Linked DNA regions of Variovorax sp. PBL-E5. The protein of the gene in region 1 interacts with the protein of each later gene in a pairwise test. Links are inferred from orthologs where the notes say so. Each region holds a gene or a part of one and is shown in the gene's direction. Other genes may lie near its edges.

What was found.
Region 2: the proteins of acpP (region 1) and WDLP6_RS11240 interact in binary tests that used the Escherichia coli proteins (3 or more experiments, as listed by UniProt). The link is inferred for Variovorax sp. PBL-E5 from one-to-one orthologs.

The regions. Positions count from the first base shown.
Region 1 is NZ_LR594671.1:4,090,020-4,101,894, reverse strand. The notes cover bases 3,971-6,878. They hold acpP (acyl carrier protein), read left to right. Parts: upstream 3,971-5,258; coding sequence 5,259-5,498; downstream 5,499-6,878. Other genes in these bases: WDLP6_RS19950 (hypothetical protein), read left to right, coding at 6,868-6,878; fabF (beta-ketoacyl-ACP synthase II), read left to right, coding at 5,592-6,836; fabG (3-oxoacyl-ACP reductase FabG), read left to right, coding at 4,413-5,156; fabD (ACP S-malonyltransferase), read left to right, coding at 3,971-4,387. In the rest of the region: WDLP6_RS19995 (Maf family protein), read right to left, coding at 1-350; WDLP6_RS19990 (YceD family protein), read left to right, coding at 356-937; rpmF (50S ribosomal protein L32), read left to right, coding at 1,076-1,258; phosphate acyltransferase PlsX, read left to right, coding at 1,355-2,407; WDLP6_RS19975 (beta-ketoacyl-ACP synthase III), read left to right, coding at 2,407-3,384; more of fabD, read left to right, coding at 3,434-3,970; more of WDLP6_RS19950, read left to right, coding at 6,879-7,335; RNA polymerase sigma factor RpoE, read left to right, coding at 7,332-8,006; WDLP6_RS19940 (sigma-E factor negative regulatory protein), read left to right, coding at 8,020-8,658; WDLP6_RS19935 (MucB/RseB C-terminal domain-containing protein), read left to right, coding at 8,681-9,739; WDLP6_RS19930 (DegQ family serine endoprotease), read left to right, coding at 9,821-11,299; lepA (translation elongation factor 4), read left to right, coding at 11,822-11,875. UniProt on the Escherichia coli protein: Carrier of the growing fatty acid chain in fatty acid biosynthesis.
Region 2 is NZ_LR594671.1:2,298,667-2,310,530, reverse strand. Bases 4,281-7,177 are described here. They hold WDLP6_RS11240 (YbgC/FadM family acyl-CoA thioesterase), read left to right. Parts: upstream 4,281-5,445; coding sequence 5,446-5,910; downstream 5,911-7,177. Other genes in these bases: tolA (cell envelope integrity protein TolA), read left to right, coding at 7,078-7,177; WDLP6_RS11230 (ExbD/TolR family protein), read left to right, coding at 6,637-7,074; tolQ (protein TolQ), read left to right, coding at 5,907-6,620; WDLP6_RS11245 (pyridoxal phosphate-dependent aminotransferase), read left to right, coding at 4,281-5,372. Outside these bases: bifunctional diaminohydroxyphosphoribosylaminopyrimidine deaminase/5-amino-6-(5-phosphoribosylamino)uracil reductase RibD, read left to right, coding at 178-1,296; WDLP6_RS11265 (riboflavin synthase), read left to right, coding at 1,340-1,993; ribBA (bifunctional 3,4-dihydroxy-2-butanone-4-phosphate synthase/GTP cyclohydrolase II), read left to right, coding at 1,990-3,150; ribH (6,7-dimethyl-8-ribityllumazine synthase), read left to right, coding at 3,179-3,643; transcription antitermination factor NusB, read left to right, coding at 3,640-4,176; more of WDLP6_RS11245, read left to right, coding at 4,173-4,280; more of tolA, read left to right, coding at 7,178-8,061; dnaE (DNA polymerase III subunit alpha), read right to left, coding at 8,078-11,578; WDLP6_RS11215 (sulfurtransferase), read left to right, coding at 11,640-11,864.

The DNA.
Region 1 (11,875 bases):
GTGAAGCCTGTTGCCCCGCAGACTACCGCAACCGCTGTCTGAAAGACCAGGGTCTGACCGCTCATGCGTTGCAGTTGAGTTGTTGCACGCGCGTGATCCCCGGGCTTGCCGAGCGCTTCACCTGCAAGATCGGCCACCTGGTCGGAGCCGATCACGACGGCCTCGGGAAAGTGGGTGGCGACAGCGTTTGCCTTTTCCAGTGCGAGACGCTCCGCGAGCGCACGCGGCGTCTCGCCAGCCAGCGCCGTTTCGTCGACTTCGGGTGCCTGCACGTCGAAAGGCAGGCGCAGCCGCGCAAGAAGTTCGCGACGGTAGCGCGAGGTCGAGGCAAGAATGACGGCACGTTGCATGGGCCATGATTGTGCGCGAGCGGTTTAGACTGAGCCCGATGACGAGAGAATTTCACCCCAGCCGACTCGACGTAGATGCTTTTGCCGAGACCGCGGCCACTGTTTCGGGAGAGGAGCCGCTCGCAAGCTACCCGCGCCTGCAAGCGGAACTGGCCGCCCCGGCTCCTGGATCGACAGTCCATTGGAAAGCCACAGGGGCTTGCCGAGGCGGCTCTGCCGGGGGGACGGTTCCCTGGTTGCATTTGTCGGCGGGGGCTCGCGTTCCTTTGATTTGCCAGCGCTGCCTCGGTCCGGTCGACGTGGACCTGCAGATCGACCGCTGGTTCCGTTTCGCCGGGGACGAGGCCATTGCGGCGGCAGAGGATGAAGCGTCGGAGGAAGATGTCCTGGTGTCGAGCCGCGACTTCGACTTGCGCGCGCTGGTCGAGGACGAGTTGCTGATGGAAATCCCTATCACGCCGCGGCATGAGGTGTGCCCAGAGCTGATTCGATTTTCTGCCGAGGATCCCGATTTCAATGGCGAAGAGGGTGCGCGCCCCAATCCCTTTGCTGTTCTGGGCACCCTTCGCCCCCGAAAGCCGGAATGAAGCGCAGACGCGAGTGCGTGGCGCCACTTGCGCGGCTTGGGCTATAATCATGGGCTTCGCGCGCGCCGCTGTGGACGTTTTATCGTTGCTGTCGCCTCGCATGCCCACCAATCCATCCGCATTTCTTCAGGAGCCAGTATGGCCGTCCAGCAAAACAAGAAGTCGCCGTCCAAGCGCGGCATGCACCGTTCGCACAACGCCTTGGGCGTGCCTGGTATCGCGGTCGAACCGACCACGGGTGAAATCCACCTGCGCCACCACATCAGCCCGAACGGTTTCTATCGCGGTCGCAAGGTCCTCAAGACCAAGTCCGAAGCCTGATTCCTATTTCAAGGCCAAGGCCCGAGGCTACTTTCTTTGTAGCGTCGGGCCTTTGTTTTGATGGTCACTTCTTCCGAAGCCCCTACGGGGCGCCCTGTGATCACCCTTGCAGTTGATTGCATGGGCGGCGATCACGGGCCGCGCGTCACGCTCGCGGCCTGCAGGGCATTTCTTGAGCGGCATGCCGAGGCCTCGCTGCTCCTGGTCGGAGCGCCCGCAGCGCTCGCAGACTTCTCTCATCCGCGCGCCACGGTGATTGGTGCCAGCGAAGTGGTTGGCATGGATGACCCTATCGAGGTTGCTCTGCGCAAGAAAAAAGACTCCTCGATGCGTGTGGCAATCCAGCAGGTCAAGGACGGTGCTGCACAGGCAGCAATATCTGCTGGCAACACTGGCGCTTTGATGGCTATTGCCCGCTATCTTCTGAAAACCCTCGATGGCATCGACAGACCCGCCATCGCTCCTCAACTTCCCAACAGCAAGGGCGGAGCCACCACAGTGCTCGACCTTGGTGCCAATGTGGATTGCGATGCCGAGGATCTGCTGCAGTTTGCCGTGCTGGGATCGGCTCTCGTATCCGCACTCACAGGCAACGAATCGCCCAGCGTGGGATTGCTGAATGTGGGCGAAGAAGCGATAAAGGGCAGTGAAGCGATCAAAAGAGCCAGTCAACTGCTTCAAAAGGCCGCGAGTTCTCAGGATCTGAATTTTTATGGAAACGTCGAGGGCAACGATATTTTCAAGGGCACGACCGACATCGTGGTGTGTGACGGTTTTGTCGGCAACGTGACATTGAAGGCAACCGAAGGTGTCGCCTCCATGATCGTGGACTTTCTCAGGATTGAGTATTCGAACGGCTTTTTCAGTAAATTTGCTGCCATCGTCTCCTATCCTGTTCTAAAGGCGCTTAAGCGTCGACTCGACCACCGTCGCTACAACGGCGCAGCCTTGCTCGGGCTGCGGGGGCTGGTGTTCAAGAGCCATGGGTCCGCGGACGAAGTGGCCTTCGGCCATGCGCTGGATCGCGCTTATGATGCCGCTCGCAACAACCTGCTCGATCGCGTGCGGGCCCGCATCGCCCACGCCGCGCCATTGCTTGCCCGGCAGAAATCGGCGGTGCCGGCCGACGCGGCGGCACTCCACGCTTGATGACCGCTTTTTCCCGCATTACCGGCACTGGCAGCTATCTGCCCCCACGCCGGGTGACCAACGATGATCTCGCGCTCGAACTCGCTGCACGCGGCATCGAGACCTCCGACCAATGGATCATCGAGCGCACTGGCATTCGCGCTCGACATTTCGCAGCGCCTGAGGTCACGAGCAGTGATCTGGCACTGGAAGCCGCCAGGCATGCCATCGAGGCAGCCGGCCGCACTGCCGCCGACATCGATCTGATCATCGTTGCCACTTCGACGCCCGACATGGTGTTCCCTTCCTCGGCGGCGATCCTTCAGAACAAGCTCGGCATTGCCGGATGTCCGGCATTCGACGTCCAGGCGGTTTGCAGCGGCTTCGTGTATGCGCTCACGGTCGCCGACGCAATGGTTCGCACCGGCACCGCCAAATGCGCCTTGGTCGTCGGTGCAGAAGTGTTTTCGCGCATTCTTGACTTCAACGATCGCACGACTTGCGTTCTGTTCGGCGACGGCGCCGGCGCCGTAGTGCTCGAGGCCAGCGAAGAGCCGGGCATCCTTGCGAGTGACTTGCACGCCGATGGCAAGCACGTGGGCATCCTGTGCGTCCCTGGTCATGTGTCCGGCGGCAACGTGCTCGGGACGCCACTGCTTCACATGGACGGACAGGCTGTTTTCAAACTGGCCGTTCGCGTGCTGGAGGATGCCGCACGCAACACATTGCAGAAGGCGGGCAAGACGGAGGCGGATATCGATTGGCTGATTCCTCATCAAGCCAACATCCGCATCATGGAGGGAACTGCAAGAAAGCTGAAAGTGCCGCTCGAAAAGCTGATCGTGACGGTCGGCGAGCACGGCAACACTTCTGCGGCTTCCGTTCCGCTGGCCCTGGACGAGGCCGTGCGTTCAGGCAAGGTCAAAAAGGGTGATACCGTCATGCTCGAAGGCGTGGGTGGCGGCTTCACCTGGGGTGCAATACTGCTGGACTTGTAGCGCGGGCGCTGCCTTGGGAAAGGCTGTGACGCGATCGGAGATACCAAGAATGAAGTCCTTTGCTTTTGTCTTTCCGGGACAGGGCTCTCAAGCTGTGGGGATGCTGGACGCCTGGGGCGATCATCCCGCGGTCGCTGAAACGCTGCACGAGGCATCCGATGCGCTGGGCGAAGATGTCGCACGGCTCATCCACGAAGGCCCGAAAGAAGCGCTTGCCTTGACCACCAACACGCAGCCCGTCATGTTGGTCGCGAGCATCGCGGCATGGCGGGCATGGCTCGCAGAAGGCGGCGCCAAGCCGTCGGTCGTGGCGGGCCACTCGCTGGGCGAATATTCCGCATTGGTGGCATCCGAAGTCTTGACCTTGGTGCAGGCCGCGCCTTTGGTGCGTTTCCGGGCACAGGCCATGCAGCATGCCGTGCCCGTCGGCGTTGGCGCGATGGCGGCGATCCTTGGCATGGATGCTGAGAAGGTGAAGGAAGGTTGCGCCGAAGCGACGGCCACATTCGGCCCCGGTAGCGCTGAAATCGTCGAGGCGGTGAATTTCAATGATCCGGTGCAGACCGTGATCGCAGGCAGCAAGGCGGCCGTCGACAAGGCCTGCGAGATCCTCAAGGGCAACGGCGCCAAGCGCGCGCTGCTGCTTCCGGTATCCGCGCCTTTCCATTCGAGCCTGATGAAGCCGGCTGCCGAGGCGTTGCGCGAGCGGCTGGCGTCGATCAGCCTGGCCACGCCGCAGATTCCCGTTGTCAACAACATCGATGTCAGCATCGAAGTCGACTCCGATCGCATTCGGGCGGCATTGGTCCGGCAAGCGGCCGGGCCGGTGCGATGGGTGGAAAGCGTTCAGGCGTTGAAAAACAGGGGCGTCGACGCCATTGTCGAATGTGGTCCGGGCAGGGTTCTGGCGGGGATGGCCAAGCGCATCGCGCCGGAACTTGCCGCTGTATCGATGTATGACCCGGCGACGCTCGCCGAAACCAGGCAACTGCTCGGTGGCTGAAAGCCGAGATTCCGGATTTTCTTCTATGAGTACACCAAGATTCGAAGGCCAGATCGCACTGGTTACTGGCGCGTCGCGCGGCATCGGCGCGGCGATTGCGCTCGAGCTGGCACAGCGTGGTCTCAAGGTCATCGGAACCGGGACCACAGACGAAGGGGCTGCCAAGATCACGTCCGCTCTGAGTGCCCATGACGGCCGAGGGCGGGCGCTTAACGTCAACGACGTGAAGGCGGTCGAAACGCTGGTCGATGAAATCGTCAAGGCTTACGGTGCCATTCATGTGCTGGTCAACAACGCCGGCATCACCCGCGACACCCTCGCCATGCGATTGAAGGACGACGACTGGGATGCTGTGCTCGACACCAACCTCAAGGCCGTTTTCCGCGTGTCCCGTGCGGTGATTCGCCCCATGATGAAGCAGCGCTATGGCCGTATCGTCAATATCACCAGCGTCGTGGGCGCGGCGGGCAACGCTGGCCAGGCCAACTATGCGGCCGCCAAAGCCGGTGTTGCTGGAATGACGCGTGCCTTGGCGCGCGAGCTCGGCAGTCGCAATATCACGGTCAATTGCGTGGCGCCCGGCTTCATCGAGACCGACATGACGGCCAGCCTGCCCGAAGCGCAGCAGCAGGCGCTGCTTTCGGCGATTCCGCTAGGCCATCTCGGCAAACCAGCCGATATTGCGCATGCGGTCGCGTATCTGGCTTCACCCCAGGCGGCTTACGTCACGGGGCAGGAGTTGCACGTCAACGGCGGCATGCACATGTGAGCGCCCGCGGGGCCACCCACTTTTCTCGAACGGCCGCGTGGCAAATGCCACAATGCGGCCGGCTAAAATCCCCGATTACCTACAACCCTCAGAGGGAACCAAATGAGCGATATCGAAGCACGTGTCAAGAAAATCATTGCCGAGCAGCTCGGCGTTGAAGAGTCCCAGGTCACCAACGAAAAGGCTTTCGTCGCCGACCTTGGCGCAGACTCGCTCGACACGGTCGAACTCGTGATGGCGCTCGAAGACGAGTTCGGCATCGAGATCCCCGACGAAGATGCCGAGAAGATCACGACGGTCCAGAATGCCGTCGACTACGCCACCAAGAATCAAAAGGCCTGAAATCGGCCTCGCTGAACGCTCGTTCCGGCCTGCGGCGTTGATGTCCGCATGCGTCGCACGACAGCCTCGGCGCTTCCAGAAAGGTTTGCCGGCATGACCAAACGCCGCGTCGTCGTGACCGGGCTCGGTTGCCTCTCTCCTGTCGGAAATACCGTCGCCGAATCCTGGGCCAACCTGTTGGCCGGGAAGTCGGGCATCGACACGATCACCAAGTTCGATGTGAGTGCCTTCGCCTGCAAATTCGCGGGCGAGGTCAAGGGCTTCGACATCACGAAGTACATACCCGAGAAGGAAGCGCGCCATATGGATCGCTTCATCCATCTGGGGCTCGCGGCTGCGATACAGGCAGTGCAGGACAGCGGCTTGCCGACCGGCGACGCGCTGCCTCACGAGGAGGCGGTACGCATCGGCTGCAATATTGGTTCCGGAATCGGGGGACTGCCTCTGATCGAGGCAACCCATGGCGAACTGGTCAATCGCGGGCCGCGCCGCGTATCGCCGTTCTTCGTGCCGGCGTCGATCATCAACATGATCTCGGGCCACGTGTCGATCAAATACGGGTTCAAGGGCCCGAACATTGCGATCGTCACCGCATGCACCACCGGCCTGCACGCGATCGGCGTCTCCGCGCGCATGATCGAATATGGCGATGCGGATGTGATGATCGCCGGTGGTTCGGAATCCACGGTATCGCCGCTCGGCATCGGCGGATTCGCCGCGGCGCGTGCGCTGTCGACGCGCAATGACGATCCGGCCACCGCCTCCCGTCCCTGGGATTGCGATCGCGATGGCTTTGTTCTCGGAGAAGGCGCTGGCGTGCTGGTACTCGAGGAATACGAGCACGCGAAGGCACGCGGAGCCAAGATCTACGCCGAGGTGTCGGGTTTCGGCCTGAGCGCCGATGCGTTTCATATGACCGCTCCTGACGTCGACGGGCCGCGTCGGTCCATGGTGATGGCCTTGAACAACGCGGGCGTCAACACTGATCAGATTCAGTATCTGAATGCGCACGGCACCTCGACGCAGATCGGCGACGTCAATGAAACCAACGCGATCAAGAATGCCTTTGGCGACCATGCCCGCAAATTGGTCGTGAATTCGACGAAATCGATGACGGGTCACCTGCTGGGCGGTGCCGGCGGCATCGAGTCCGTGTTTACCGTGCTGGCGGTGCATGAGCAGAAGAGCCCCCCCACGATCAACATCTTCAATCAGGATCCGGAGTGCGATCTCGACTATTGCGCCAACGAGGCGCGCGATCTCAGGATCGACGTCGCGCTCAAGAACAATTTCGGCTTCGGCGGCACCAACGGCTCGCTGGTGTTCAAGCGCGTTTGATTTCCTCCGACCTATGCACGGCGCCCCGTCGGTGAGTTATCCGGTGGGGCGCTCGCGCAATGCGGATCTGCTGGTCCTGATCATTTGGATCTTCGGCGTCGGTTCATCCGTTTTCGTGAGCATTCGATTCGAGGCCTTCGGTTGGCGGCAGGCGTCGTTGACCCTGGGCGTCGCCCTTGCCAGCGCGCTGGCCTGGCGAGATTTCAGCCGCCGTGCCGCGCCCGCCGAACTGAGTTTCGACGGCCAGCATTGGTCGCTTTCAGGCAGCACGGTGCTGCGGGCCGCGGCAGCGCATGTGGCGCTCGACTTGCAATCCTTGCTGCTGGTGCGCGTGATCGAGTCCGGTCGCACGCAGCGCTGGATCTGGCTCGACCGACATGCAAAGCCGGAACGCTGGCGAGATCTGCGCCGTGCGGTATATTCGCGCGCTCCGTCAGCGGGATCGGCCGCCGGCTCCGGGCGCGCAGCGTCCGCCAGCGGACATCACCCCCTCTCATGACCGCTTCCTTGCCGCCCGTGCCACCGGACGCCGGTTTGACCGGCGCGCCCGCCGCAGAGCCGAGGCCTGGCGAAGTCGACTTTCAACTCGTGCAGCGAACGGTCGCCGGCGACCAGAAGGCATTCGAACTGCTGGTGATCAAGTACCAGCGGCGCATCGAGCGGCTGATCGGCCGGATGGTGCGGGACGTGAATCTGGTCGAGGACATTGCGCAGGAAACCTTCATCCGGGCCTACCGGGCGCTGCATCAGTTCCGCGGCGAAGCGCAGTTCTACACCTGGCTCTACCGCATCGCCGTCAATACGGCCAAGAAAGCCCTGGTCGACATGAAGCGCGACCCGACCGTCTCCGAAAGCGCCCTGCGCTCGTCTTCCGAAGACGACGATGAAACTTACCGGCCCGGAAACGAACCAATCAGCGACGAGACGCCCGAATCCGTCATGGCTGCCAACGAGATCGCCGAGGCCGTCGAAACGGCCATGGAGGCGCTGCCCGCCGAATTGCGGCAGGCCGTCACGCTGCGCGAGATCGAAGGGATGAGTTATGAAGAGATCGCCGAAGTGATGAACTGCCCGATCGGCACGGTGCGGTCGCGGATTTTCCGGGCGCGTGAAGCCATTTCGGCAAAGGTCAAGCCATTGCTGGACAACCAGTCCGGCAAACGTTGGTAAGCAGGTGAATGAAATGAACCACACAAGTACAGGTCGCGAGCAGGTGTCGGCACTCGTCGATGGCTATTTGCAAGGCGATGAATTCGCGCAGGCGATCGGCAAGGTCGGCAGCGAAGGCGAGTTGCGCGCGACCTGGCACACGTACCACCTCGTCGGCGACGTGCTGCGTTCCGGTGTTCATACCGCCTGCAGCGATTCTTCCGAATTCCTTTCCCGGCTGCAGCGTCGCCTCGAGGCGGAGCCGGCCGCGCCTGTTTCGCTGTTCGTCGAGCCGCAGCCTGCTGCCACGCCTCGTCTCGAAGCAGCCAATGAGCCGGTCTTTCGATGGAAGCTCGTTGCGGGGGCGGCCTCGTTGGCGGCGGCGGCGGCGATCGGATGGAATTGGGTCGGCGGCAGCGCCGCCCCCCAGCCCGGCGATGCACAACTGGCGCAGCAACAGACCTCGAATTCGGTGCTTGCCGCGTCGATTTCGCCTCAGCAGGCCATGTCCTCGTTCACGCCGACGCGGGTGGTTGTCGGAAGCGGCGGCCCGCAGGTCATGCTGCGCGATCCTCGTCTGGATCAGTTGCTCGAAGCGCACCGGCAGGTCGGCGGCGCGCAAATGCCTTCCGGCTTTCTGCGCAATGCCACCTTCGAAGGCCCCTCGCGCTGAACGCGCGCCTGCAACTGTCGAGATGATTGTTCCAATGTCGACTTCCGCGCGCGGGGCCGTGGTTCTGATGGCTGCCTTGTGCGCCGGGCAGGCCGCGGTGGCACAAGGTCGCGCGCCCGTGCCGCCTCCAAAAAGCTGGGCCAACGCCTCAGGCGGGGAGATGCCAAAGCTCGGGGCGGTCGAATGGCTGCAGCGCATGCATGCCGCCTCACGACAGCGCAGCTATGCGGGCACCTTCGTGGTTTCCGCGGCGGTGGGCAACCTGTCGAGCGCCCGTATCTGGCACGTGTGCGAAGGCGATCTCCAGATGGAGCGCATCGAGGCTCTTTCGGGGCCGCCGCGCTCGACCTTCCGCCGCAACGATCAGGTCATGACCTTCTTGCCCGAGGCCAAGATCGTTAAGAGCGAGAAACGGGAAAATCTCGAACTGTTTCCCAATCTCCTCGGCAGTCCTGATTCTTCCATTGACGATTTCTACAACGCGCGCGTGCTCGGCAAGGACCGGGTTGCCGGGTTCGATGCGGACGTGGTCCAACTCGAGCCGAGCGACGGCCTGCGCTTCGGCTACCGCGTCTGGAGCGAACGGCGCACGGGCCTGGTGGTCAAGCTTCAGACCATCGACAACGAGAACCGGGTGATCGAGCAGTCCGCATTTTCTGAGCTTCAACTCGATGCACCGGTCAAGGCGCATGCGCTCGCACAGATGATGAGCAGCACCGCGGGCTACCGGATCGAGAAGTCCGAGCTCGAGCGCACCACGGCGTCGAAAGAAGGCTGGTCGCTCAAGACGCCGATCGCCGGCTTCAGGCCGATCAGCTGTTACCGGCGTCCGATGGGTGATGGTCCGCAGGGCCACACGATGCAATGGACTTTTTCGGACGGCCTTGCATCGGTTTCGCTGTTCGTCGAGCCTTACGATGCGCAGCGTCAGCCTCGGGAAGTTGTTCTTGCGCTGGGCGCCACCTACACGCTGACGCGCCGACTGACCGGCAAGGATGGCGATTGGTGGCTGACGGCGGTCGGCGAAGTGCCGCCACAGACGCTCGACGCATTTGCCCACAGTCTTGTCCACACGCACTGATCGCTCTCCGGACGCCTGAAAACTTCGGCGAGCCGTTGAAGGTATTGTTGTTGTCTTAGCTCTCTCATACGAAAGAAACCGATGATGTTCAAGATCGAGGGGAACAAAATCCGTTCATACCTGATGGCGGGCGCGCTTGCCCTTGCTTCCGCCGCCGCTTTCCTGCCGGCCATGCCGGCCCATGCGCAGGTGCGGACCCTTCCCGACTTTACCGATCTCGTCGATCAAGTTGGACCGGCGGTGGTCAATATCCGAACCGTCGAAAAGGTGACGTCGCAGGGCAATGGCGAAATGGACGAGGAAATGCAGGAGTTCTTCCGCCGTTTCTTCGGCCAACCGATGCCCGGGACGCCGCGCCAGGGACCGCGCTCGAACCGGCCGCAAGCGCCGCAGGAGGAAGAGCGCCCGCGAGGCGTGGGTTCCGGCTTCATCCTCACGTCCGACGGCTTTGTGATGACCAACGCACATGTGGTGGAAGATGCGTCGGAGGTGCTCGTCACGCTGACCGACAAGCGCGAATTCAAGGCGAAGTTGATTGGCGTCGACAAGCGGACCGATGTGGCTGTCGTGAAGATCGATGCGACGGGGCTGCCGGCGGTCAAGGTGGGCGACGTATCCAAGCTGCGCGTGGGCGAATGGGTGATGGCCATCGGGTCGCCGTTCGGCCTCGAAAATACCGTGACAGCAGGCATCGTGAGCGCCAAGCAGCGCGACACGGGCGACTACCTGCCGTTCATACAGACCGACGTTGCCATCAACCCCGGAAATTCCGGCGGCCCGCTGATCAACATGCGGGGCGAGGTGGTGGGCATCAACAGCCAGATTTACTCGCGCTCGGGCGGATTCATGGGCATTTCGTTCTCGATCCCGATCGACGAAGCCATCCGCGTCAGCGATCAGCTGCGTGCCACCGGCCGGGTTTCGCGTGGGCGCATCGGTGTGCAGATCGACCAGGTCACGAAGGACGTTGCCGAGTCCATCGGCCTGGGCAAGGCCCAGGGCGCTCTGGTGCGCGGCGTCGAAGCCGGATCGCCGGGCGACAAGGGCGGAATCGAGCCGGGCGACATCATCACCAAGTTCGACGGCAAGACCATCGAAAAACCCAGCGACCTCCCGCGCCTCGTGGGCAACACGAAGCCGGGCACCAAGAGTTCCGTCACGGTGTTTCGCCGCGGCAGCACGCGCGATCTGTCCGTGACGGTGGCGGAGATCGAGCCCGACAAGCCTGCCAAGCGTGCGTCGGAGCGGGATGAGTCACCCACCAAGTCGCCCGCGTCCGCCGCCGCCAAGTCGCTGGGACTCGCACTCAGCGATCTCACGGAGGCGCAGAAAAAGGAGCTCAAGCTCAAGAACGGCGTCAGGGTCGACGCGGCCGCCGAAGCCGCCGCCAGGGCTGGCTTGCGCGAGGGTGACATCGTGCTTGCGATCAGCAACGTCGAGATTTCCAGCGTCAAGGAATTCGAGTCGGTGCTGGCGAAGGCTGACAAGGCCAAGCCGATCAGCGTGCTTTTCAGGCGAGGTGACTGGGCCCAATACGCACTGATCCGGCCTTCACGCTGATCCGGCGCTCAGCGTCAAGTGGCCCCACCCTGCAGTCGGGTTTGGGGCCCTTTTTTGGTAGCTTTGCGACGACGGCGAGCACGGAAATAAAAAATTCTTGGCGCATCGGAAGATCTATATTTGTTTGTATTCACTAACTTGTTGCCGAGCTAACGATGAATTTCAGTAGAATAGGCTCCGTCGCCTCGCCGGAGTGCGCATAAGCAAGGGCCCTCTCTTCACCATGCGAGATGTGAGGCACCCGTCCACCGGCGCTCCACAGATCGCCCACAAGTTGTTAAGGAAACGGTCCACCGATCGTGTTGATAAGCTGTTCATAACCTCCATGTTGCTGACCTGCAACGACGGTTCCGGGGCTTCGGCCCGGCTGTACGCGCCCCCCTTTTTGCCTACAATGAAGTTCCAACTACTGCAGTTGCCATTGCTTGTTGGTTCAGGGCGCGTCTCTCGGGGACGCGCCCTTTTTTCTTGCCTGTCGCTTTCCGCGCACGAACCAATTCAAGTACTTAAGCGTTCTCGTTGATGAATCACATCAGAAACTTTTCGATCATCGCGCACATCGATCATGGCAAATCG
Region 2 (11,864 bases), 1.8 Mb from region 1 along the record:
GGAGTTGTCTCCCTGATTTAATTCGGCGAATTCTATGGATAACGTCTCGCAGCGATCGGCAAATCGACCAACGGGCCAAATTGCCGGACTAACGGCAGATGGCGTTTAAATATCGCGAAATATCGCAAATTGCAGACTCATACCGGCAATCCAATTCGTCATTCAATTCGCGTAGATATGAATAGAAATTTCCTGCCCATGGCGCGTGCGTTGGCGCTTGCTCGACAAGCGGGCACGGATACCGACCCGAATCCGCGCGTCGGTTGCGTGCTGGTCGACCCCAGCGGCGCGATCCTGGGCGAAGGCTGCACGCAGCCGGTGGGCGGTCCGCATGCCGAGGTCATGGCGCTGCGAGATGCCGCGAGCCGCGGCAGCGACGTAACGCAAGCCACGGCCTACGTGACCCTGGAGCCTTGTTCCCACCACGGCCGGACCGGCCCTTGCTGCGACGCGCTGATCCGCGCCGGCATTCGCAAGGTCGTCGCGTCGATGCCCGATCCGAATCCTCTCGTCGCGGGCCAGGGCTTCGAGCGCCTGCGTGCCGCAGGCGTCGAGGTCGAACTGGACGCGGGCGCAGAGGAAGTCCGCGAACTCAATCTCGGCTTCTTCAGCCGCATGGTCCGCAAGACACCCTGGGTGCGGCTCAAGGTCGCGGCTTCGCTGGACGGCAGGACCGGCCTTCACAACGGCGTGAGCCAATGGATCACCTCGGAGGCCGCGCGCACCGACGGCCACGCATGGCGCGCGCGCGCCAGCGCAGTGCTGACGGGCGTCGGCACGGTGATCGAGGACGACCCCCGCCTCGATGTCCGCCTGGTCGGGACGCCGCGCCAGCCGCACCTCGTGGTCGTCGACAGCCGGCTGCAAACGCCGCCCGAGGCGCGCATCTTCATGGCGGGCCGCGCGGTCTGGATCTACGCCGCAGTGCGAGACGATGCCAGGGCAGCGGCCCTGGAAGCGCGCGGCGCGACCCTGCGCTACCTGCCCGATGCGCGGGGCAAGGTGGACCTCGCCGCCATGCTGAAAGACCTGGCGGCCCGCGAAATCAACGAGTTGCACGTCGAGGCAGGCCACAAGCTCAACGGATCGCTGCTGCGCGAAGGGCTGGTCGACGAATTGCTGGTCTATCTGGCACCGAAGCTGATCGGCAGCGGCCTCGACATGGCCAGCGACCCCTACGCGGCGGGCCCGCTGACCGCGCTCTCGGCGGCCATGCCGCTCGATTTCAGGTCGGTCGACAGGCTCGGCCCCGACCTGCGCATCGTCGCCCGCGTGGCCGGCCGCGACCTGTTTTAGGGTTGGCCCCGACCCCCTGCCGCTTCTCTGCGAAAATGCGGCGATGTTCACCGGAATCATCACCGGCGTGGGGCGCATCGCCGCCGTCCACGACCTCGGCAGCTCTTCGTCCCACGGCAAGCGGCTCAGCATCGCGACGCCTGTCGGCTACCTCGACGATGTCGGCCTCGGCGACAGCATTGCGCTCAACGGCGCCTGCATGACCGTCACCACGCTCGATCCCGCGCAGCAGCTGTTCACCATCGACATCTCGGCCGAATCGCTGGCCAAGACCGCCGGCCTGGCCGAAGAGGCGACACGCGTCAACCTCGAAAAGGCGCTGCGCGCCAGCGACCGGCTCGGCGGCCACATCGTGTCCGGCCATGTGGACGGCATCGGCACCATCAGCCATTTCGCCCCGGTGGGCGAGAGCTGGGAATTGCGCGTGCTGGCGCCGCCCGAGCTCGCTCGCTTCTTGGCGTACAAGGGCTCCATCACCATCAATGGCGTGAGCCTCACCGTCAATACCGTGAACGACCGCGCCGACGGCAGCGAGATCAGCATCAACCTGATCCCGCACACGGTCGACCACACGGCGCTCGGCAGCCTCACGGCCGGCAGCCGCGTCAACCTCGAGATCGACACCGTCGCCCGCTACGTGGAGCGCATGCTCCAGGCCGGCGCCCTTCCCTCCGCACAGAAAGACAGCAGCCCATGAACGCATCCGTCACGCCGATCGCGGCCTCCCGCAGCGGCCCGGCGCCCGCGCCGATCTCCCCGGTCGAAGAGATCGTGGCCGAGATGCGCGCCGGCCGCATGGTGATCCTGGTCGACGAGGAAGACCGCGAGAACGAAGGCGACATCGTCATCGCCGCGGACCACGTGACGCCCGAAGCGATCAACTTCATGGCCCGCCATGCGCGCGGCCTGATCTGCCTGACGCTCTCGCGCGAGATGTGCGAGCGGCTGCAGCTGCCGCCGATGGTGGCGCGCAACGGCGCCAAGCACGCCACCGCGTTCACCGTCTCGATCGAAGCCGCCGAGGGCGTGACCACCGGCATCTCGGCGGCCGACCGCGCCCGCACCGTGCAGGCCGCGGTCGCGCGCGACGCCGTCGCGGCCGATCTGGTCCAGCCCGGCCACATCTTTCCGTTGCAGGCGGTCGACGGCGGCGTGCTGATGCGCGCGGGCCATACCGAGGCCGGCTGCGACCTCGCCTCGATGGCCGGCTGCTCGCCCGCCGCGGTGATCTGCGAGGTGATGAACGAGGACGGCACCATGGCCCGGCTGCCCGATCTGCAGGTGTTCGCGGCCGAGCATGGCCTCAAGGTCGGCACCATCGCCGCGCTCATCGAGCACCGCAGCCGCAACGAATCGCTGATCGAGAAGGTCGGCTGCCGCGAGATCCACACGGCCTGGGGCAACTTCACCGCCCATGCCTTCCGCGACAAGCCGAGCAAGGGCGTGCACCTGGCGCTGGTGCGCGGCCGATGGGATGCGGGCGACACGGTGGACGTGCGGGTGCACGAACCGCTCTCCGTGCTCGACGTGCTCGAAGTCAACCGCTCGCTGCACTCGTGGAGCCTCGATGCCAGCCTGGCCCACATCGCGGCCCAGGGCAAGGGCGTCGCCGTGCTGCTCAACTGCGGCGAGACGGGCGCTGAACTGCTGTCGCAATTCGACGGCACCGCGCGCCCCGCCCAGGCGCCGGAGCGCGGCCGCATGGACCTGCGCAGCTACGGCATCGGCGCGCAGATCCTGCGCGAATGCGGCGTTCACACCATGAACCTGCTCGGCACGCCGCGCCGCATGCCCAGCATGGCGGCCGGGTACGGCATGGAGATCGCCGGCTACATCACCAAGGAAGAAAAATGAAGACGCGACTCGCAAGGCGGATCCGCTGATGCAACACGCGAACAAGGGCACCGGTGCGCCGCTCGACGGCAAGGGCCTGCGCATCGGCATCGTGCAGGCGCGCTTCAATGAAGACATCACCGATGCGCTGGCGAAGGCCTGCCGCAGCGAACTCGCCGCGCTGGGCGTGGCCGATGACGACATCGACCACTTCAGCGTGCCCGGCGCACTCGAAGTGCCGGTCGCCTTGCAGGCGCTGGCCCGGCGCGGGCGCTATCACGCGCTGATCGCGCTGGGTTGCATCATCCGCGGAGAAACCTATCACTTCGAACTGGTGGCCAACGAATCGGGCGCCAGCGTGAGCCGCGTCGCGCTCGACCATCGCCTCCCGATCGCCAACGCGATCCTCACCACCGAGAACCTCGAACAGGCGATCGCCCGGCAGACCGACAAGGGCCGCGACGCGGCACGCGTCGCTGTCGAGATGGCGCAACTGCTCGCCACCTTTTCATGACCGAATCCACCAAGGCCGAGAACAACGGCAAGCCGCGCCAGTCGCGCACCGGCCTCACCAGCACCGGCGCGCGCAAGGCCTCCGCCAAGTCGAACCGCAGCCGCGCCCGCGAGTTCGCGCTGCAGGCGCTCTACCAGCACCTCGTCGGACGCAACGAGGCCGCGGCGATCGACGAGTTCACGCGCGACCTCGCTGGCTTCCACAAGGCCGATGCGGCGCACTATGACGCGCTGCTGCACGGATCGATCGAAGGCGCTGATCGGCTCGACGCGCTCATCGTGCCGCTGCTCGACCGCAAGCTCGAGGAGATCTCGCCGATCGAGCACGCGGTGATGTGGATCGGCGTCTACGAATTCCAGCACTGCCTCGACGTGCCATGGCGCGTGGTGCTCAACGAGTGCATCGAACTCGCGAAGGAATTCGGCGGCACCGACGGCCACAAGTACGTGAATGCGGTGCTCAACGGGCTCGCGCCGCAGCTGCGGCCGGCCGAGGTCGAAGCCGACCGCGCCAGCGGAAAGGCCCGGCCGTGAGGATTTCGAAGCGCGCCGAGCGCATCGAGCCTTTCTATGTGATGGAGGTCGCCAAGGCCGCCGCCACGCTGGCATGCGAGGTGGCGCACACCGAGCGGCCGATGATCTTCCTCAACATCGGCGAGCCCGATTTCACCGCGCCGCCGCTGGTGCAGGAAGCCGCCGCACGGGCCGTGCGCGCCGGCGCGACGCAGTACACGCAGGCCACGGGACTCGACCGCCTGCGAGAGCGCATCAGCGGCTGGTATGCCGAGCGCTTCGGCGTCGACGTGCCGGCGCGTCGCATCGTCATCACGGCCGGCGCATCGGCCGCGCTGCAGCTGGCCTGCCTCGCGCTGATCGAGGCCGGCGACGAAGTGCTGCTGCCCGATCCGAGCTATCCCTGCAACCGCCATTTCGTCACCGCGGCCGACGGCCGCGCCGTGCTCATCCCGACCACCGCGGCCGAACGCTTCCAGCTCAGCGCCGCGAAAGTCGAAGCCGCCTGGACCCCGCACACGCGCGGCGTGCTGCTGGCCTCGCCGTCCAACCCGACCGGCACCTCGATCGCGCCCGACGAACTGCGCCGCATCCACGACGTCGTCACGCGGCGCGGCGGCATCACGCTGATCGACGAGATCTACCTTGGCCTCTCGTACGACGCCACCTATGGCCAGACCGCGCTCGCCATCGACGACCAGGTCATCAGCATCAACAGCTTCAGCAAGTACTTCAACATGACCGGCTGGCGCCTCGGCTGGCTGGTGGTGCCCGACGTTCTCGTGCCGGCGATCGAGCGGCTGGCGCAGAACCTCTTCATCTGCGCCAGCACCGTCTCGCAGCATGCGGCACTGGCCTGCTTCGAGGCCGACAGCATCACCGAATACGAACGACGCCGCGCCGAGTTCAAGGCCCGGCGCGACTGGTTCATTCCGCAGCTCGATGCGCTGGGCCTCAAGGTGCCGGTGGTGCCCGACGGCGCCTTCTATGCCTGGGCCGATTGCTCGGCCTTCGGCGAGAAGCTCGGCATTTCCGGCAGCTGGGATTTCGCCTTCGAGGCCATGAAGCAGGCGCATGTCGCCATCACGCCCGGCCGCGACTTCGGCACCGACCAGACCGGCCGCTTCGTTCGCTTCTCGACGGCCAGCTCGATGGCCCATCTCGAGGAATCGGTCGCGCGGCTGCGCGCATGGGCCAGTGCGGCCATCGCCGCATGAGCGCAGCGCCGGGCCGCCCCAGGCAAGCTCGCTCCCGCTTGGCGGGAAGGCGCGAAGCGTCAAGGGTGCACCCATGACTTTTGTCTTTCCCATCCGCGTCTACTGGGAAGACACCGATGCCGGCGGCATCGTGTTCTATGCCAACTACCTGAAGTTCATGGAGCGCGCGCGCACCGAATGGCTTCGTTCGCTGGGCGTCGCCCAGGGCCGGCTGCGCGAGGAAAGTGGCGGCATCTTCGTGGTCAGCGAGACGCAGCTCAAGTACCATCGCCCGGCGCGGCTCGACGACGAACTGCTGGTTACAGCCGATCTGCGGGAGATCGGCTCCGCGTCGCTGATAATCGGTCAACGCGTGCTATCAAAATCAGAGCAAGGCCGTGCCGAGGGCGTTTCGCCCGAGCCCTTGCTGCTGTGCGAGGGCACGATCCGGATCGGCTGGGTCGATGCCGTCACGCTCCGACCTTCGCGTATGCCGCGGCAAGTTTCGGGAACCCTCGAGCGCTATGCGGGCTCCATGTCTCAACCTCATCAGCCATGAATCAAGAACTGTCGATCCTCAATCTCCTGGTCCATGCCAGTCTTCCGGTGCAGTTTGTGGTGGCGCTGCTGCTCATCGTGTCGGTTGCCAGCTGGGCTGCCATCTTCCGCAAGTTCTTCTCGCTCAAGCGCACGCGCGCGCTCAACGACGACTTCGAGCGCGAGTTCTGGTCCGGCACCAGCCTGAACGAACTCTTCGCGTCCGCCGCGCAGAACGCCAAGTTCGCCGGCCCGATGGAGCGCATCTTCGCTTCCGGCATGCGCGAATACCAGAAGCTGCGCGAACGCCACGTCAGCGATGCCGGCACCCTGCTCGACGGCGCGCGCCGCGCGATGCGGGCGAGCTTCCAGCGCGAACTCGACGCGATCGAGCAGAACCTCTCCTTCCTGGCCACCGTCGGCTCGGTCTCGCCCTATGTCGGCCTGTTCGGCACCGTGTGGGGGATCATGCATGCCTTCACCGGCCTGGCGGCGCTCGCGCAGGTCACGCTCTCGACCGTGGCGCCCGGCATCGCCGAGGCCCTGGTCGCCACCGCCATCGGCCTGTTCGCAGCCATTCCGGCCGTGGTGGCCTACAACCGCTTCGCACGCGAGATCGACAAGATCGCGATCGCGCTCGAGACCTTCATCGAAGAGTTCTCGAACATCCTGCAGCGCAACCTGACGGCGCACGTCAACCCGGCCTCGGTCACGCCGGCCACCGGGCGCTGAGGCGGAGTACCGCACCATGCCCGCCATGTCCTCCCGCGGCCGAGGCCGCCGCACGATCAACGAGATCAACATGGTCCCGTTCATCGACGTGATGCTGGTGCTCTTGATCATTTTCATGGTCACGGCGCCGCTGATCACGCCGAGCGTGATCAACCTGCCGAGCGTCGACCGCGCCAACAAGCAGCCCGACAAGCCGATCGAGATCGTCATCAAGAGCGACGACGAAGTGCAGATCAAGAAGGATCCGTCGATGGGCAGCGGCGGCATTTCCATTCCGATGACGCAGATCGGCTCGGCCGCCAAGACCGCGCAGGGCGGCGACGACCAGCGCCCGGTGATCATCAGTGCCGACAAGTCCGTCAAGTACGAAACCGTGGTCAAGGCGATGAACCAGCTCAAGCGCAGCGGCGTCGACCGCGTCGGGCTGTCGGTCACGACCACCGGCGCCAGGTAAGGCATGTCGCTCGCCGCCGACCGCCCCGAGTTCGCACCGCCGCCGCAGCGCGGCACGCCGCGCGCCGTGGTGCTTGCGCTGATCGCGCACGCGCTGCTGATCGCGGCGCTGACCTGGGGCGTGAACTGGAAGCGCGAAGCGGAGGACGAGGCGGTCGAGGCCGAGCTGTGGTCTTCGACCGTGCAGCAGGCCGCGCCACGGCTGTCGGCGCCGCCGACGCCCGTGCCGCCTGCGCCGGCCCCGAGGCCCGCGCCACCGCCGCCTCCGCCACCTCCCCCACCACCGCAGGCCGTGAAGCCGCCCGAGCCCACGCCCGCGCCGCGCGCGCCCGACATCGCCCTCGAGCGCGAGAAGAAGCAAAAGGAACAGAAAGAGCAGAAGGAGCGCGAGCTCGAGCAGCAGGCGCAACAGCAGAAGAAGCTCGACGCCGCCAAGAAGGCCGCGCAGGACAAGAAGGACGCCGAAGCCAGGCAGCGCGCCGAGGACGAGGCCGAGCGCAAGAAGGAAGAGCAGCAGAAGCAGGCCGAGCTGAAGAAGCAGCAGGACGCCGCGGCCAAGCAGGCCGAAGCGGCGAAGAAGAAAGAGGCCGACGCCAAGCAGGCGGCACAGCTGGCGGCGGACCGCGCAGCCACGCTCAAGCGCATGCAGGGCCTCGCGGGCGCAAGCGGCGACGACAACTCGAAGGGAACGGCGCTGAAGTCCTCGGGCCCGTCGGGCAGCTACGGCGGCCGGGTCGCGGCGGCCGTGCGGCCCAACGTGGTGTTCCCCGATGCCGATCTGGTGAGCGGCAATCCGGGCGCGGAGTTCGATGTGCGTCTGGCGCCCGATGGCACCATCGTCGGCACGCCCACGCTGACCAAGTCCAGTGGCCTGCCCGCCTGGGACGAAGCCGCGCTGCGTGCCCTGGAGAAGACGGAGAAGCTGCCGCGCGACATCGACGGCACCGTGCCGCCACGGCTGATCGTCACGCTGAAGCCCAAGCGCTGAAGCAGCGCTTCAGCCGCTATTCGTAGACCACCGCCGCACGCCCCGCATCGGCCTGCGCCATCCAGCTCGCCAGCGCCGCATCGGTCGGAAAGAACTTCGCGCGTTCGCCCAGCTGCAGTTCGACCTGCGCGCCGCCGCGCGCCATCGACAGCCGCACGCCGAGCCCTTGCAGCAGCTCGCCATGCTCGCTCTGTTCGGTGCGCGGCGGAAACTCCTTCACCAGCCGCGCGATGTCCGGCGCCTTGCCGTTGACCGCCACGCGCAGGAACTTGCCGAAGCGGCAGCGCGCCGTCGCCAGGTCCCACACCTGCTGAACCTGGAAGCGCGCCTCGAAGCCGCCGCGGCCAGGCTGCAGCCGGCCGCTCACGATCACCAGTTCGTCGTCCTTCAGCACGTTGCGGTTGGCGTTGAAGAGCGCCTCGTCGGCCGTCGCATCGATCGCGCCCGACTTGTCGTCGAGCTTGAAGATCGCGAGCCGGCCGCGCTGGCCGTTGATGACGCGGAAGTCGCTCACGATGCCCGCGATGACCTGCTGCTCGCGGCTGTCCATGAGCTCGTCGATCTCGCGCTTGCAGAAGCGCCGCACCTCGTGCGCGACCTCATCGAACAGGTGCCCCGACAGGTAGAAGCCGATCGCCGTCTTCTCGTAGGTCAGGCGTTCCTTCACGCCCCAGGGCGTGGCATCGATCAGGTCGGGCTCGGCCGTCGCGCTGCCGTGCTCGCTGTCGCCGAAGATGTCGACCTGTGCCGCATTGGCTTCGGTCGCGCTGGCGAACTCGAAGGCGCGGTCGAGCGAGGCGACCAGCGCGGCGCGGTTCTGCTGCAGCGAATCGAAGGCGCCGGCCTTGATCAGCGCCTCGACCGTGCGCTTGTTGATGCGCTGGCGGTCCACGCGCACGCAGAAATCGAACAGGCTCTGGAACGGACCACCCTCTTCCCGCGCCTTGACGATCGCCTCGACCGCGAGCTGGCCCGTGCCCTTGACCGCGCCGAGGCCGTAGCGGATCACCTTGTCGGTGACCGGCTCGAAGCGATGGTGGCCGCGATTGACATCCGGCGGCTCGAAGGTCATGCCGAAATTCTTCTGCGCGTCCTCGAACAACACCTTCAGCTTGTCGGTGTCGTCCATTTCCACCGTCATGTTGGCGCAGTAGAACTCGGCCGTGTAGTGGACCTTGAGCCAGCCCGTGTGATAGGCCAGGAGCGAATAAGCGGCCGCGTGCGACTTGTTGAAGCCGTAGCCCGCGAACTTCTCCATCAGGTCGAAGATCTCGTCGGCCTTGGGCTGGTCGATGTGGTTCTTGGCCGCACCGGCGCGGAAGATCTCGCGGTGCTCGGCCATCTCCTCGGCCTTCTTCTTGCCCATCGCGCGGCGCAGCAGGTCGGCGCCGCCGAGCGAGTAGCCGCCCAGGATCTGCGCCGTCTGCATCACCTGTTCCTGGTAGACCATGATGCCGTAGGTTTCCGACAGCATCTCCTCCACCAGCGGATGCGGATACTCGACCGGCTCGCGCCCGTGCTTGCGCGCGACGAAGCTCGGGATCAGGTCCATCGGACCCGGGCGGTACAGCGCGTTGAGCGCGATCAGGTCTTCCAGCCGCGTCGGCCGCGCATCCTTGAGCATGCCCTGCATGCCGCGCGATTCGAACTGGAACACCGCCTCGGTCTTGCCTTCGGCAAACAGCTTGTAGGTGGGCGAATCGTCGAGCCGGATGTTCTCGTAGGCGAAGTTCTCCTGGCCCTTGTGGCGCGCGACGATGAAGTCCTTCGCGATCTCGAGGATGGTCAGCGTCGCCAGGCCCAGAAAGTCGAACTTGACGAGCCCGACCGCCTCGACATCGTCCTTGTCGTACTGGCTCACGGCCGAGTCGCTGCCGGGCTGCTGGTAGAGCGGACAGAAGTCGGTGAGCTTGCCCGGCGCGATCAGCACGCCGCCCGCATGCATGCCGATGTTGCGCGTCATGCCTTCGAGCTTCTGCGCCAGCTCGACCAGCATGCGCACTTCCTCTTCCTTCTCGATGCGGGCCGCGAGTTGCGGCTCCATCTCGATCGCGTAATTGTTCTTGTCGCCTTCGGGCTTGGGCGACGGCGGATACTGGATCGTGACCGGCTGGCCGGGCTTGTTCGGAATGAGCTTGCTGATGCCGTCGCAGAACATGTAGCTCATGTCGAGCACGCGGCCGACGTCGCGGATCGCGGCGCGCGCGGCCATGGTGCCGAAGGTCGCGATCTGGCTCACGGCGTCGCGGCCGTACTTGTCCTTGACGTAGTCGATCACGCGGTCGCGGTTGCCCTGGCAGAAGTCGATGTCGAAGTCGGGCATCGAGACGCGCTCGGGATTCAGGAAGCGTTCGAACAGCAGCTTGTATTCGAGCGGATCGAGATCGGTGATCTTGAGCGCATAGGCCACCAGCGAGCCCGCACCCGAGCCGCGGCCCGGGCCGACCGGGCAGCGGTTCTTCTTGGCCCAGTTGATGAAGTCGCCGACGATCAGGAAGTAGCCCGGGAAGCCCATCTTGAGGATGGTGTTGATCTCGAACTCGAGCCGTTCGACGTAGCGAGGCCGCTCGGCATCGCGCTTGGCGGCATCGGGATAGAGATGCGCGAGCCGCTCTTCCAGCCCCTCGAACGAAGCGACGCGGAAATAGGCCTCGATCGGCATGCCGTCGGGCGTCGGGAAGTTCGGCAGCTGCGGCTTGCCGAGCGTCAGCGTGAGGTTGCAGCGGCGCGCGATCTCGACCGTGTTGGCGAGCGCACTCGGCACGTCGGCGAAGAGCTGCGTCATCTCGGCCGACGACTTGAAGTACTGCTCGCGCGTGAACTTGCGCACGCGGCGCGGGTTGCCGAGGATCTCGCCTTCGGAGATGCAGACGCGCGCCTCGTGCGCCTCGTAGTCCTCGGCGGTGGCGAACTGCACCGGGTGCGTGGCGACCACCGGCAGCCCGAGCCGCGCGGCCAGTTGCACGGCCGCGAGCACGTGCGGCTCGTCCTCGGGTCGGCCGGCGCGCTGCAACTCGATGTAGAAGCGATGCGGGAACAGGCCCGCGAGCTGCAGCGCGATCTCCGCCGCGCGTTCGGCCTGGCCTTGCAGCAGTGCCGCGCCCAGCGGTCCGGCCTGCGCGCCCGACAGGGCGATCAGCCCCCCCTGCAGTTCTTCGAGCCAGGCCAGCTTGACCACCGCCTGGGCCTGGCCCCGGCCGACGTTCTGGGTCCAGGCGCGTGCGAGCAGTTCCGACAGATGCAGATAGCCTTCGGTGTTCTGCACCAGCAGCACGATGCGCGTCAACGACGCGATGTCGCTGCCCAGCCCTTCGAGGAAGACCTCGACACCCAGCACGGGCTTGACGCCCTTGCCGCGCGCCTCCTTGTAGAACTTGACCGCGCCGAAGAGGTTGTTGAGGTCGGTGATGGCCAGTGCAGGCTGGCCGTCGGCCGCGGCGGCCTTGACGACTTCGTCGATGCGGTTGGTGCCGTCGACGACGGAGAACTCGGTGTGCAGGCGCAGGTGAACGAACATGGGTCCATTGTAGAAAGCGCCACCCCACGATGTGATGTGGCCATCCCTACAATCGCGCCCCGTGCAAGAGATTTTGAATATCGCCGCCTACAAGTTCGTGCCGATCGACGACGGCGCGGCAGTGCGCGAGACGCTGCGCGCAAGCACCCATGCACTCGGCCTCAAGGGCACCGTGCTGCTCGCGCCCGAGGGCATCAACCTGTTCGTGGCCGGCGCGGCCGATGCCGTGGACGCATTTCTCGATGGCCTGCGCGCCGACGCGCGCTTCGCCGACCTGGAGGCCAAG